3 regions of the Kluyvera fluvialis genome follow, and region 3 is predicted to be linked to each of the others. Evidence: predicted binding sites of a transcription regulator. Region 3 holds the regulator's gene; each other region holds the start of a gene.
What was found. The regulator PurR, encoded in region 3, represses purine synthesis genes. The targets are predictions, from matches to a motif close to CANGCAAACGTTTGCNTG.

Region 1 (5,192 bases), 810 kb from region 3:
TTTGAATACGGTACACTCTCGGCGCTGTGGCTGTTTAAGCAGGAAAAAGTGGACGTCGCGATTCTGGAAGTCGGTCTGGGCGGTCGTCTCGATGCGACCAACATTGTTGATGCTAACGTGGCTGTTGTCACCAGTATCGCGCTGGATCATACCGATTGGCTGGGGCCGGATCGCGAAAGCATTGGTCGTGAAAAGGCGGGCGTGTTCCGCGCCGGGCGTCCTGCTGTGGTGGGGGAGCCTGATATGCCGCATACCATTGCTGATGTTGCGCGCGAGAAAGGCGCACAGCTACTGCAACGCGACGTTGACTGGCGCTACACAGTGCAAGCTGATAGCTGGACATTTAGCGATGCGCAGGGTGAACTGCGTGGCTTACCGCTACCAAACGTGCCGCAGCCTAACGCTGCCACGGCGCTGGCGGCGCTGCGCGCCAGTCAGCTTGTGGTGAGCGAACAGGCGATTCGTGACGGTATTGCCGGGGCTATTTTGCCGGGGCGTTTTCAGACCATCCAAATGGAACCTCGGGTGATCCTTGATGTTGCCCATAACCCGCACGCGGCGGGCTATCTTGCTGGGCGTCTCAAATCGCTGCCGAAAACTGGGCGAGTGCTGGCGGTTATTGGTATGCTGCATGATAAGGACATCGCCGGTACGCTGGCATGTCTGGATGGCGTTATTGATAGCTGGTATTGCGCACCGCTGGAAGGGCCGCGCGGAGCGACGGCAGAACAGTTGCGCGAACATTTGCGCACAGGTACTGTTTTCGCCAGCGTGGCACAGGCGTGGTATGCCGCAATGGCGGAAGCAAAGCCTGAAGATACGGTGCTAGTGTGTGGTTCGTTCCATACGGTAGCGCATGTGATGGAAGAGTTGGACGCGGGGAGAGCCGGTGGCAAGTAAGTTTCAGAACCGTCTTGTTGGGACAATCGTCTTAGTTGCACTGGGGGTCATCGTGCTGCCAGGGCTGCTCGACGGGCAAAAAAAACATTATCAGGATGAGTTTGCTGCCATCCCGCTGGTGCCAAAGCCTGGCGATCGTGATGAGCCGGATATGCTGCCGACGGCGACGCAAGCACTGCCTGCTCAGCCGCCGGAAGGTGCTGCGGAAGAGGTAAGAGCGGGTGATGCTGCGGCGCCGTCGCTGGATTCCAGCCGTCTGGCGGTCAATGGCAACGGCGACCTTGAGCAGATTCCACCTGCCGCCGAACTGCCGAAACCGAAGCCGGTAGAGAAGCCAAAACCGAAACCACAGCCGGTGGTCGAGCAGGTTGCCGTAACCCCACCGCCAAAAGCCGCGCCGGAAGAGAAACCTGCGCCGGTTGGCAAAGCCTACGTGGTGCAGTTAGGTGCGCTGAAAAACGCCGACAAAGTGAACGAAATTGTTGCCAGTTTACGCGGTGCAGGTTATCGCGCCTACACGTCGCCTTCGACGCCAGTTCAGGGTAAAATTACCCGTATTCTGGTTGGCCCGGATGCCTCGAAAGATAAGCTAAAAGGTTCGCTTGGCGAGCTGAAGCAGCTATCGGGGTTAAGCGGTGTGGTGATGGGATATACCCCGAACTAATCCTGCTTTACCTCTCACCCTGAACCCTTTGCTCATCAGGTAAAGGGGGCGTTTTTTGCCCGTGGGTGAGGGCGGAAACCAGTGGCGTTGAATATTTTTTCAGCGCCATTTTTTATTTATGCCTGGGAAGGAAATCCCTACGCAAACGTTTTCTTTTTCTGTTAGAATGCGCCCGAACTGGATGACAGGGCGTAAAATCGTGGGACAAATATGGTCTGGATTGATTACGCCATTATTGCGGTGCTGGGCTTTTCTTGCTTAGTTAGCCTTATCCGTGGTTTTGTTCGTGAAGCATTATCGTTGGTGACATGGGGCTGTGCTTTTTATGTCGCTAGCCATTACTACACGGAACTGTCTGTCTGGTTTACGGGCTTTGAGGACGAACGGGTTCGAAATGGGATTGCTATTGCGGCACTGTTTATCGTGACGCTCATCGTCGGCGCTATCGTCAACTATGTGATAGGCCTGCTGGTGGAGAAAACCGGTCTGTCGGGCACAGACAGGGTATTGGGGATCTGTTTTGGCGCTTTACGTGGGGTGCTGATCATCGCCGCTATTCTGTTTTTCCTCGACACTTTTACCGGAATGGCGAAAAGCGCTGACTGGCAGCAGTCGCAGTTTATTCCTTACTTTTCACCCGTTATCAGATGGTTTTTTGAATACCTTCAAAGCTCGTCAAGTTTCTTGCCCAAAGTATAAGCTTTGGGCCGTTGCTTAACGAGGAAAAGACGTATGTGCGGTATTGTCGGTATCGCCGGTGTTATGCCGGTAAACCAGTCGATTTATGATGCGCTAACGGTGCTTCAGCACCGTGGACAGGATGCCGCTGGCATCATCACCATTGATGCCAACAACTGCTTCCGGTTGCGTAAGGCAAACGGCTTAGTCAGCGATATCTTTGAAGCCCGCCACATGCAGCGTATGCAGGGCAATATGGGTATTGGCCACGTGCGCTACCCAACGGCGGGCAGCTCCAGTGCTTCTGAAGCACAACCCTTCTACGTCAACTCACCGTACGGTATTACGTTGGCGCATAACGGTAATCTGACCAATGCGCATGAGTTACGTAAAAAGCTGTTTGAAGAAAAACGCCGTCACATCAACACCACCTCCGATTCTGAAATCCTGCTCAATATTTTCGCCAGCGAATTAGACAACTTCCGTCATTATCCGCTGGAAGCCGACAATATTTTTGCCGCCATTGCCGCGACAAACCGCCAGATTCGCGGGGCGTATGCATGTGTCGCGATGATTATCGGTCACGGCATGGTTGCCTTCCGCGACCCGAACGGTATTCGCCCGCTGGTGCTGGGCAAGCGCGATATTGGGGATGGTCGTACCGAATATATGGTCGCCTCTGAAAGCGTGGCGCTGGATACGCTGGGCTTCGAATTCCTGCGCGATGTGGCGCCAGGCGAAGCGGTGTACATCACTGAAAAAGGTCAGCTATTTACCCGTCAGTGTGCCGACAACCCGGTCAGCAACCCATGCTTGTTCGAGTATGTCTACTTTGCGCGTCCTGACTCCTTTATCGACAAAATTTCCGTCTACAGTGCGCGTGTCAATATGGGCACGAAACTGGGCGAGAAGATTGCGCGCGAATGGGAAGATTTGGATATCGACGTGGTGATTCCTATCCCGGAAACCTCTTGCGATATCGCGCTGGAAATCGCCCGTATTCTCGGCAAGCCATACCGTCAGGGGTTTGTGAAAAACCGCTACGTAGGCCGTACCTTTATCATGCCAGGCCAACAGTTACGCCGTAAATCCGTGCGCCGTAAGCTGAATGCCAACCGCGCTGAGTTCCGTGATAAAAACGTGCTGCTGGTTGATGACTCCATCGTACGTGGTACGACGTCTGAGCAGATTATCGAGATGGCGCGCGAAGCCGGAGCGAAGAAAGTATACCTGGCGTCTGCTGCCCCGGAAATCCGCTTCCCGAACGTCTACGGTATCGATATGCCAACCGCCAATGAGCTTATCGCTCACGGTCGCGAAGTGGATGAGATTCGCCAGATAATCGGTGCGGATGGGCTTATCTTCCAAAACCTGGATGATTTGATTGATGCCGTTCGTGCTGAAAACCCTGATATTCAGCAGTTTGAATGCTCGGTGTTTAACGGCGTGTACGTCACCAAAGATGTCGATCAGGCTTATCTCGATTTCCTCGACTCGCTGCGCAACGACGACGCCAAAGCGGTGCAGTTGCAAAATGAAGTTGAAAATTTAGAGATGCATAACGAAGGTTAAGCTCGTTGGTATTAGGCGCACAAAGCCTGATGGCGCTACGCTTATCAGGCCTACGGTTTCGCAATATCTGTAGGCCGGATAAGGCATCGCCGCCATCCGGCAATAGGAGCACAGCGCCTGATGGCGCTGCGCTTATCAGGCCTACGGTTTCGCAAGGCATCGCCGCCATCCGGCATTGTTATTAAATCACGCCTCATCGACCCAAATACGCATTTCCCCTTCGCCGCGATTCGCCCAGCTAAACCACGGAATAAACGTTAACGTCTGCGTCTGTGCTGCCGTCTGACGCTCATCAAAACGATACAGTGGTGCATCGTCCGTCACATCAGGTTCTCGCTCGCCTTCTGCTTGCAACAGAATTTTCCCCTTCAGCACACCGTTTCCCGCCACTTCCCGCAGAACACTGGTTTTGGGCAGCGACAGATTGTGCAATTGCGCGCCGTTATCGGCTTCTTCCAGGCAATACACCAGCGGCCCGCGTTGAATGGCAACCTTGCCAGCGGCATGGCGCACCCGTGGGTTGGCATACACCCGGCGGGCAATCATCGGCAAATTCAGAGTAATGATATCGCCCTCCTGCCAGCGTCGATGCAGGTGCAGATAACCCTTAATCTTTTCTCCGCTGGCCTCATCGCCATTGACCTGAATTTGTGGCGATGAGCACCACGCTGGCAAACGCAGCGCCAGCGTATGTTCAACGGGCTGTGGCTGGGTGATGCGCAGCGTGACCTGTTCATCCCACGGATAGTTACCGCTGATTTTCAGCGCCAGCGTTTGCCCGTTAACCGTAAACGCCGCTTCACTGCCCGCATAGAAATTAATGAATAGCGCGTCGAGGCGTGGGGTGAAAAGATAGTGGCCGATAGCGACCAGCGTGCGGGCAATGTTCGGCGGGCAGCAGGCGCAGCCAAACCAACGCTGGCGCACCGGTTTAACATGGTCATAAATATGGTTGTGTGGAATGCTTTTAGGCTGCGTTTCTAATGGGTTAACGTAGAAAAAATGCTTGCCGTCCAGCGCCATACCGCCCAGCACCGTATTATAGAATGCGCGCTCCATGACATCGGCATAGTGTGCGTCACCTTCCATTTCCAGCATTCGGCGCGCGAACATCATCAGGCCGATGGAGGCACAGCTTTCACCGTAAGCGGTATCGTTTGGCAGGTCGTAGTCGCTGGTAAAGGCCTCGCCAATACCCTGAGAGCCGATTCCGCCGGTGATGTACATTCGGCGTTGCACCATATTATTCCACACTCGCAGGCAGGTCTGGCGCTTTTGTTCATCGTGGGTCAGGCGTGCGACGTGCGCTAATCCCGTCATTAAGTACACCGAGCGCACCGCGTGACCGACGGCTTCGCTTTGTTCCGCCAGCGGCTTG
Region 2 (5,192 bases), 1.1 Mb from region 3:
GGGCTGCTGGCGACTTCCACCAGGCTGAAGCGCGCTTCAAAGCGGTCGGAATGGTTACGCACAAAGCGCGGCCACAGGTCGCTGCCAGGGATCAGTTCACGCAGGTTAGACATCATCTGGCAGCCGTTACACACGCCCAGCGCCAGCGTTTGCGGACGATGGAAGAAGGTTGCAAACTCGTCACGCACACGGTTGTTGAACAGAATCGATTTCGCCCAGCCTTCGCCCGCGCCCAGCACGTCACCGTAGGAGAAGCCACCGCAGGCCACCAGCGCATCGAACGCGCCCAGACCGGTGCGGCCAGCCAGCAAATCACTCATATGAACGTCGATAGCATCAAAGCCCGCGCGGTGGAAAGCCGCCGCCATTTCAACGTGGGAGTTCACACCCTGCTCACGCAGTACGGCAACTTTCGGGCGCGCGCCGGTGGCAATGTATGGCGCAGCGACGTCAGCGTTAATATCAAAGGTCAACTTCACGTTAAGGCCAGGATCGGCATCGTTGGCTTTTGCCTGATGTTCCTGATCGGCACATTCAGGGTTGTCGCGCAGGCGCTGCATCTGCCAGGTGGTTTCTGCCCACCACATCCGAAGCGTGGTGCGGCTTTCGCTGAACACCGGTTGTCCGTTGGCGGTCAAGGTGAAACGGTCGCCGACGACAGCCTTGCCGAGATAATGCACACAGTCGGCGAGACCGTTAGCCGCCAGAATCGCCTCAACGGCGTCGCGGTCAGCGGCGCGAACCTGAATCACTGCGCCCAATTCTTCGTTAAACAGCGCCGCCAGACGGTCGTCACCCAGCGCTGCAACATCAGCTTCAACGCCGCAGTGACCCGCAAAGGCCATCTCCGCCAGCGTCACCAGCAGGCCGCCATCAGAGCGGTCGTGGTAGGCCAGCAGTTTACGCTGCGCAACCAGCGCCTGGATGGCGTCATAGAAGCCCTTAAGCTGCGCAACGTCGCGCACGTCAGCCGGTTTGTCGCCCAGTTGGCGGTAAACCTGCGCCAGCGCAGTCGCGCCCAGCGCGTTGTGGCCTTTACCAAGGTCAATCAGCAGCAGGGCGTTGTCGTCGGTGGAAAGCTGTGGCGTGATGGTCTGGCGCACGTCTTCTACGCGCGCAAAAGCGGAAATCACCAGCGACAGCGGCGAGGTCATTTCGCGCTGTTCGTTGCCTTCCTGCCAGCGGGTTTTCATCGACATCGAATCTTTACCTACCGGAATGGTCAGACCCAGTTGTGGGCACAACTCTTCACCGATAGCTTTGACTGCTTCATACAGACCGGCGTCTTCGCCCGGATGACCGGCCGCCGACATCCAGTTAGCCGACAGTTTAATCTGTTTAATGTCGCCAATTTGGGTAGCAGCAATGTTGGTCAGCGCTTCGCCCACCGCCAAACGGGCAGAGGCTGCGAAGTCCAGCAATGCCACCGGCGCACGTTCGCCAATCGCCATCGCTTCGCCGTAGTAGCTGTCGAGGCTCGCGGTGGTCACCGCGCAGTTCGCCACCGGAATCTGCCACGGGCCAACCATCTGATCACGCGCCACCATACCGGTGACGGTACGGTCGCCAATGGTGATGAGGAAGGTTTTCTCTGCCACCGTTGGCAGGTGCAACACGCGGTTTACTGCATCCGCCAGCGAGATATTCTCACGGGCTAGCGCATCGCCTTTCGCTTTCAGCGTCTGCACGTTGCGAGTCATTTTCGGCGTTTTGCCCAGCAACACGTCCAGCGGCATATCGATTGGTTGGTTATCGAAATGGCGGTCATTAAGCGTCAGGTGTTGTTCTTCGGTCGCTTCACCGATAACTGCGTATGGCGCGCGTTCACGCTGACACAGCTCGTCAAACAGCGGCAGTTGGTCAGCCGCCACCGCCAGCACGTAACGTTCCTGCGATTCGTTGCACCAGATTTCCAGCGGGCTCATGCCAGGCTCATCGCTGAGAATATCGCGCAGCTCAAATTTACCGCCACGCCCACCATCGCTCACCAACTCAGGCATGGCGTTAGAAAGGCCGCCCGCACCAACGTCGTGGATAAACAGAATCGGGTTCGCATCGCCCAACTGCCAGCAACGGTCGATAACTTCCTGGCAGCGGCGTTCCATTTCTGGGTTGTCGCGCTGTACGGAGGCAAAGTCGAGGTCGGCATCAGACTGGCCGGAAGCCATCGAAGAGGCCGCGCCGCCGCCGAGGCCGATATTCATCGCCGGGCCGCCGAGGACGATCAGTTTCGCGCCGACGGTGATCTCGCCTTTTTGCACGTGATCGGCGCGGATGTTGCCGATCCCACCGGCCAACATGACCGGTTTGTGGTAGCCGCGCAGTTCTTCGCCGTTGTGGCTTTTCACTTTTTCTTCATAAGTACGGAAGTAGCCGGTCAGTGCCGGACGCCCAAACTCGTTGTTAAACGCCGCGCCGCCCAGTGGGCCGTCGGTCATGATATCCAGCGCCGTGACGATACGATCCGGTTTGCCGAAATCTTCTTCCCACGGCTGTTCAAAGCCCGGAATACGCAGGTTCGACACGGAAAAGCCCACCAGCCCTGCTTTTGGTTTCGCCCCGCGACCGGTTGCGCCTTCATCACGGATTTCACCGCCGGAGCCGGTTGCCGCACCAGGCCACGGGGAGATAGCCGTTGGGTGGTTGTGGGTTTCCACTTTCATCAGGATGTGCGCCGGTTCCTGGTGGAACTCGTAGCGCCCGGTTTCGTGATCAGCGAAGTAACGACCCACTTCAGAGCCTTCCATCACGGCGGCGTTATCTTTATACGCAGACAGCACGTGATCCGGCGTGGTTTCGAAGGTGTTTTTAATCATCTTGAACAGCGACTTCGGCTGCTGTTCACCGTCGATAATCCAGTCGGCGTTGAAAATTTTGTGGCGGCAGTGCTCAGAGTTAGCCTGCGCGAACATGTATAGCTCGATATCGTTCGGGTTACGTCCCAGTTTATTGAACGCATCCTGCAAATAGTCGATTTCGTCATCAGCCAACGCCAGGCCAAGACGCAGGTTGGCGTCAATCAGCGCCTGGCGACCCTGCCCCAGCAGGTCAACGCTGGAAACCGGTGCCGGTTGGTGATGCGCGAATAATTTTTCCGCATCCTGCAATGAGGCAAATACGCTCTCCATCATGCGGTCATGCAGTTCAGCCGCCACCGCCGCAGTTTGCTCGTGGGTCAGGCTGGCAGCATCAATATAGTACGCCACGCCACGCTCAAGACGCAGAACCTGCGGTAAGCCGCAGTTGTGGGCGATATCGGTAGCTTTGGAAGACCAGGGGGAGATAGTGCCAGGACGGGGAGTGACGAGTAGCAGTTTGCCGGTAGGCGTATGGCTGTTCAAGCTTGGGCCATACTGCAACAGTCGCTCAAGTCTCGCCCGCTGTTCTTCATTCAGCGGCGCGTCCAGGTCGGCAAAATGGACATACTCGGCGTAAATATTGCTTACCGGGAGGTTGGCTGCCTGAAAACGCGTCAGCAGTTTGTTAATGCGAAATGCAGACAGTGCAGGCGAACCACGCAGAATTTCCATCATAAGTCTCTCGTCTTCTCAGCTTTCAATGTGCGCAATGGGGGAGAACGGCGGCTATTATAGAGAATCCTGCGCCCCGACGAAACCGTTTGCGTCGAAATAAAATCATGTCCGCGCTTTACCAATAGATGTGACGCACCTCTCGAATCAGTTGCCAACTGGCGCAATGTTAAGCAAAATGCCGCTGATTCAGTACCAATCCTTAATATTATTAAGGGCACCATTTGGTGTCGCAGCGAATTAACCATTTGAAAAAATTAAAGATTAATTATCTGCTGATCGGCATTGTCACGCTGTTGCTGGCCGCAGCGCTTTGGCCGTCCATTCCCTGGTTTGGCAAACCAGACAACCGTATCGCCGCGATTCAAGAGCGGGGGGAGCTGCGCGTCAGTACCGTGCTCTCGCCGCTGACCTACGCCACCATTAATAATAAACAGTACGGCCTCGATTATGAGATGGCTCAGCAGTTCGCCGACTACCTCGGCGTGAAGCTGAAAATCACCGTGCGACAAAATATTAGCCAGTTATTCGATGACCTCGACCACGGCGACGCCGACCTGCTCGCCGCCGGGCTGGTTTACAACAGCGAACGGGTGAAAAACTATCAGGCTGGGCCAACCTATTATTCCGTCTCCCAGCAGTTGGTCTATCGCGTCGGCAGCCTGCGCCCGCGTAGCCTCAGCAACGTTAGCGCCGAGCAACTGACCATCGCCCCCGGCCAGGTGGTTATCAATGACCTGCAAACCTTAAAAGAAAAGAAGTTTCCTGACCTCACCTGGACCGTGGATGAAAAGCGCGGTTCGGTTGATTTGATGCAAGCGGTTATCGATGGCAAGCTCGATTACACCATCGCGGATTCCGTCGCGATTGGCCTGTTCCAGCGCGTTCACCCTGAGCTGGCGGTAGCGCTGGACGTTACCGACGAGCAGCCAGTCACCTGGTTTAGCCTTAAAGATAATGACAACACGCTTTCTGCCGCGATGCTCGACTTCTTTAACAATATCAATGATGACGGCACGCTCGCGCGTCTGGAGGAGAAATACCTCGGTCACGGCGATGATTTTGACTATGTTGATACCCGCACCTTCCTGCGCGCGGTGGATAACGTGCTGCCGGACTTGCAGCCGTTATTTAAAAAATACGCGAACGAAATTGACTGGCGCCTGCTGGCGGCTATCTCTTATCAGGAATCACACTGGGATCCGTTAGCTACATCACCAACCGGGGTTCGAGGTCTGATGATGTTGACCAAAAACACCGCCCAGAGTTTGGGGTTGAGCGATCGCACCGACCCCGAGCAAAGCATCAGCGGCGGGATGCGCTATATCCGCGATATGATGACGAAAGTGCCAGATAGCGTACCGCAGGACGAGCGGATTTGGTTTGCGCTGGCGGCCTACAATATGGGCTATGCCCATATGCTCGACGCGCGCGCGCTGACCGCAAAACAGAAAGGTAACCCAGATAGTTGGGCCGAAGTGAAACTGCGCCTGCCGCTGCTCAGCCAGAAACCGTGGTATAGCAAGCTGACATATGGCTACGCGCGCGGCCATGAGGCCTATGCTTACGTCGAGAATATCCGTAAGTATCAGATTAGCCTGGTGGGTTATCTACTGGAGAAAGAGAGAAAAGCGACGGAACAGAGGGCGATTGCCGAAGCCT
Region 3 (5,192 bases):
ACCGCCAACGTGATAACAACCTGCAAGACCCGCAAAGGCCACAAAAAAATCTGCACTACCAGCCCAGCAGAAGCCAAAACCACCACCATTGCTCAGGCGCACAAAGTTCGCGTGCAGAAGGCACAAAAAACGGCGATGAATAAGCTGATGGGACAACTGGGTAAACCGTATCGCTGGGGGGGAAACTCACCGCGTACCGGTTTCGATTGCAGCGGTCTTGTGTACTACGCCTATAAAGATCTGGTGAATATCCGCATTCCACGCACCGCAAACGAAATGTATCACCTGCGCGATGCACGTCCGGTTGACCGTGGTGAGCTGGAAAGTGGTGATTTAGTATTCTTCCGCACTCGTGGTCGCGGTACTGCCGATCACGTTGGCGTGTACGTTGGCAACGGCAAGTTCATCCAGTCGCCACGTACCGGCCGTGATATTCAAATCACCTCACTAAGCGAAGACTACTGGGTTCGCCACTACGTTGGCGCGCGTCGCGTGGTTACGCCGAAGACCATTCGTTAATCACTTACCCCGTTTGTTAATAAACGGGGTAAGCTTATCTTTTATCTCACCTTTTAATTTGCTACCCTGTCCTTACTCAGTACAAGGTTATTGAGTAAACAAACTATAAGAAGGAGAGTAGCAATGTCGTTCGAATTACCTGCATTACCGTATGCCAAAGACGCTCTGGTTCCACATATTTCCGTGGAAACGCTGGAGTACCACTATGGTAAACATCACCAGACTTACGTCACCAACCTGAATAACCTGATCAAAGGCACTGCCTTTGAAGGTAAAACACTGGAAGAGATCGTTCGTACATCTGAAGGTGGCGTGTTCAATAACGCCGCTCAGGTCTGGAACCACACGTTCTACTGGAACTGCCTGGCTCCGAACGCCGGTGGTGAACCGACTGGCGCAGTCGCTGAAGCCATTAACCGCTCATTTGGTAGCTTCGCGGAATTTAAAGCGCAGTTTACTGATGCCGCAGTGAAAAACTTCGGCGCAGGCTGGACGTGGTTGGTGAAAAAAGCAGACGGCTCTCTGGCTATCGTATCGACGTCCAATGCGGCAACTCCGCTGACGACCGATGCTAAACCGCTGCTGACCGTTGATGTGTGGGAACATGCTTACTACATCGACTACCGCAATGCGCGCCCTAACTATCTGGAGCACTTCTGGGCTCTGGTTAACTGGGCGTTTGTGGCCGAGAACTTAGCGGCATAAGAAATGACGCAGAAGGGAATCCCCTTCTGCGTTTTTTATTAACTGACGAGCGCTTCTTCACCGCGAGAACGGCTGCTAAAGAACACAACCAGCAGAGCTAAACCAGCGACAATCGCCCCCATCACCGGCACAAAACTGTAACCCAGGCCGCCTGAAATCACCGCCCCACCGGCCACAGCCCCCAACGCGTTACCCAGGTTAAATGCCCCGATATTGACCGATGACGACAGCCCCGGCGCTTCGCTGGCAACGCGCATCACACGCATCTGTAACGGTGGTACAACCGCAAAGGTCGCTGCGCCCCAAATCACCATACTCACCGCCGCACCAATTTCGGTACGTGCGAGGAATGGGATCGCCAGCATGATAAGCATCAGCAGCAGCAAGAAGCCTTTCAACGTGCCGCTCACCGAACGGTCGGCAAATTTGCCGCCAAGATAGTTACCGATGGAGAAACCAACGCCAATCAACACCAGCATCAGCGTGATAAAGCCGGATGACGCGTCGGTTATCGTGTGCAGCACCGGAGAAATATAGGTATAGAGGGTAAACATTGCCCCTGCGCCCAGAACGGTGGTTAACAGCGCCGAAAGCACCTGCGGGCGCACCAGCACCGCCAATTCACGTTTAACATCCGGTTTTTCACCCGCGCCGCCTTTCGGCAGTGACAGCCACAGGCTAATCATCGCAATCACGCCCAACCCCGCCGTTGCCAAAAACGACATACGCCAGCCAATAGTTTCGCCAAGCCAGGTCGCCGCCGGAACGCCGCCGATATTGGCGATAGTCAGCCCCATAAACATGGTCGCGACCGCGCTGGCCTGTTTGTGTTTGGGCACTACGCTTGCCGCCACTACCGAACCTAAACCAAAGAATGCGCCGTGGTTAAGGCTGGTAATAATGCGCGATAACATCAATGTGGTGTAATCCGGCGACAGCGCCGAGAGCACATTACCGAGGGTAAATATCGCCATCAGGAAGATAAGCGCATTGCGTCGCCCACGGTGCGATAACAGCAGCGTCATCAACGGAGCACCCACCATCACCCCAACCGCATAAGCGCTGATCAACATTCCCGCAACGGGAATTGAGACATCCACACCCTTCGCAATTACCGGCAAAAGGCCCATCGGGGAGAACTCGGTAGTGCCAATGCCAAAAGCCCCAATGGCGAGCGCCAATAATGGGAAATTAATTTTCATGCCATAACTCCGGTTAGCCGCATCGAGAGTGCGACATCAATATGATGTTAAAAGCATGACATTAATCACAGAAAAGCAGAAGCGTACAAAATAGCAAAAGATTATTGCTTATTTGCTAACAATCGGATGATGAGGGAGCGGCAGCCCCCTCACAGGGGAATTAATGCAGGATGGCAGTGAACGCTGCGGCGACAATCAGCGCAAGCGTTACAACGGTAGTAGAGAGCGACAGCTTAAGTTCGGTACTCATCAATTTTTCTCCTTTTTATTGCTACAGCAAAACTGACCTTACTCATTTTTGCACAGTTAATCATAAAAATCTTCACAGATTTAGCAGGATGTTTGTTTTTGCTCTTCCACTTTGCGTCAAGATAGGCCAAAATTCGACGCTTATTTAAAAGCGTACCGGCCATTGACCCCCTCCTGTCGTCCTGTATCGTTTTCCCGGCGAATCGCAATTCACAAATTGCGCCAGGGTGTGTGAAGGCAAACGTTTTCCTTTCGATTTTTTCAGGGGCAGGCCAGGGTCTGGAGTGAGATGGAATGGCAACTATTAAAGATGTAGCGAAGCGCGCAAACGTTTCCACTACAACCGTATCACATGTAATTAACAAAACGCGTTTTGTCGCCGAGGAAACGCGTGAAGCGGTCTGGGCGGCGATTAAAGAGTTGCACTACTCGCCAAGCGCCGTTGCCCGTAGCCTGAAGGTTAATCACACCAAATCCATTGGTTTGTTAGCCACCAGCAGCGAAGCGGCCTACTTTGCCGAAATTATCGAAGCCGTTGAGAAAAACTGCTTCGAAAAAGGCTATACGCTGATTCTGGGTAACGCGTGGAACAACCTGGAAAAACAGCGCGCCTATCTGTCGATGATGGCGCAAAAACGCGTAGATGGCCTGTTGGTCATGTGCTCTGAGTATCCAGAGCCTCTGCTGACGATGCTCGAAGAATATCGCCACATCCCAATGGTGGTGATGGACTGGGGCGAAGCCAAAGCCGACTTTACCGATTCGGTAATCGATAACGCCTTTGAAGGCGGCTATATGGCTGGCCGTTATCTGATCGAACGCGGTCATCGCGATATCGGCGTGATCCCAGGGCCGCTGGAGCGCAACACCGGCGCCGGGCGTCTGGCGGGCTTTATGAAAGCGATGGAAGAGGTACAAATCAACGTACCGGCTAACTGGATTGTACAAGGCGATTTTGAGCCAGAATCCGGCTATCGCGCGATGCAGCAAATTTTGTCGCAGCATCCTCGCCCAACCGCTATCTTTTGCGGTGGCGATATCATGGCGATGGGCGCGCTGTGCGCCGCTGACGAAATGGGGCTGCGCGTGCCGCAGGACATTTCGCTGATCGGTTATGATAATGTGCGTAACTCGCGCTTCTTTACCCCAGCGCTGACAACCATTCACCAGCCGAAAGATTCGCTTGGTGAAACAGCCTTCAATATGCTGATGGACAGAATTGTCAGCAAGCGCGAAGAGTCACAGTCGATTGAAGTCCACCCGCGTCTTATCGAGCGTCGCTCGGTTGCCGATGGTCCTTATCGCGATTACCGTCGTTAATCGCTTTTTGCGGATGCCCTACTCGGGCGTCCGCAGCCACTCTTGATTTAACGTTTCACTGTCGCCCAAATATTCCAGCAACCAGCTTAACGCCGGAGAAGCATCGCTTTGCTGCCACGTCAGGCAACAGGCGGCATCCTGGAAAGGGTTTTCCAGCTCCAGCGCGACCCATTCACCGCTTTCCAGCCACGGTTGCGCCACGTGCCCCGGCACCATCGCCACACATAACCCCGCCGAAATACAGGTTTCTGATGATGCCCAATCCGGCACGACCACCCTTTTTTGGTTATCCAGCAGCCAGGTTGTCCGTTTTGGCAACGAGCGCGAGGTATCTTCGCGCACCAACGATGGCCAGTTGCGCAACACATCGTCGCTCAATGGCCCCGTCATTTTCGCCAGCGGATGCGAGCCAGACACCACGCAGTGCCAGTTGAGCATCCCCATATCACGAAAGGCAAAGCGCCCCCCGACAGGAATCGCCTGCGTTGCGCCGATCGCTAACTCCACGCGACCGTCAGCTAATGCATCCCACACGCCGTTGAACACTTCCTGGTACACAATCAGCTCAACGTCGCTGAAATGACGATAGAAATCGACAATCAGTTGCCGGGTGCGCTGTGGCTTGACGATGTTATCCACGGCAATCGCCAACTGCCCGCGCCAACCATTCGCTATCTGCTGGCACTGCTGACGGGTGATCTGCATTTTTTTGATAACAGATCGCCCTTCTTTTAAAAACCATGCTCCGGCTGGCGTCAGTTCAACGTCACGATGGCGACGTTCAAACAGCGGCACAGCAAGCCACTCCTCTAACTGACGTACCGTGTAGCTTACAGCAGAAGGCACACGGTGCAGCTCCTGTGCGGCAGCGCTGAAACTGCCGTTACGCGCAACTGCATCAACCACTTCCAGCGAATATTCAGACCACATTTTCTGCCTGCAAAAATTTTGAATCCATGACTCAAATATTAGCGTTTCACAAGCTCGAATGCACTCTCTACACTCAGCGACTCTGTTCACTAACAATAAAAAGGGCGATTTATGCAACCTGGGAAAGGTTTTTTAGTTTGGCTCGCAGGGCTTAGCGTGCTGGGCTTTCTGGCCACCGATATGTATCTACCTGCATTTGCTGCCATCCAGCAAGACTTACAAACCCCAGCGTCTGCGGTCAGTGCCAGCCTGAGCCTGTTCCTCGCC

Region 1: the regulator PurR is predicted to act here: its motif matches at 1,703-1,720, upstream of cvpA (colicin V production protein).
Region 2: the regulator PurR is predicted to act here: its motif matches at 3,609-3,626, upstream of purL (phosphoribosylformylglycinamidine synthase).

The regions. Positions count from the first base shown of each region.
Region 1 is NZ_AP046142.1:1,581,338-1,586,529, forward strand. It holds gene folC (bifunctional tetrahydrofolate synthase/dihydrofolate synthase) at 1-900, shown strand, start outside; gene dedD (cell division protein DedD) at 890-1,564, shown strand; gene cvpA (colicin V production protein) at 1,775-2,263, shown strand; gene purF (amidophosphoribosyltransferase) at 2,297-3,814, shown strand; gene AC6I4B_RS07635 (glycoside hydrolase family 127 protein) at 4,001-5,192, opposite strand, start outside.
Region 2 is NZ_AP046142.1:1,324,591-1,329,782, reverse strand. It holds gene purL (phosphoribosylformylglycinamidine synthase) at 1-3,533, opposite strand, end outside; gene mltF (membrane-bound lytic murein transglycosylase MltF) at 3,779-5,192, shown strand, end outside.
Region 3 is NZ_AP046142.1:2,394,378-2,399,569, reverse strand. It holds gene AC6I4B_RS11450 (C40 family peptidase) at 1-519, shown strand, start outside; gene sodB (superoxide dismutase [Fe]) at 643-1,224, shown strand; gene AC6I4B_RS11440 (MFS transporter) at 1,263-2,426, opposite strand; gene cydH (cytochrome bd-I oxidase subunit CydH) at 2,587-2,676, opposite strand; gene AC6I4B_RS11430 (hypothetical protein) at 2,660-2,839, opposite strand; gene purR (HTH-type transcriptional repressor PurR) at 2,970-3,995, shown strand; gene punR (DNA-binding transcriptional activator PunR) at 4,014-4,925, opposite strand; gene punC (purine nucleoside transporter PunC) at 5,037-5,192, shown strand, end outside.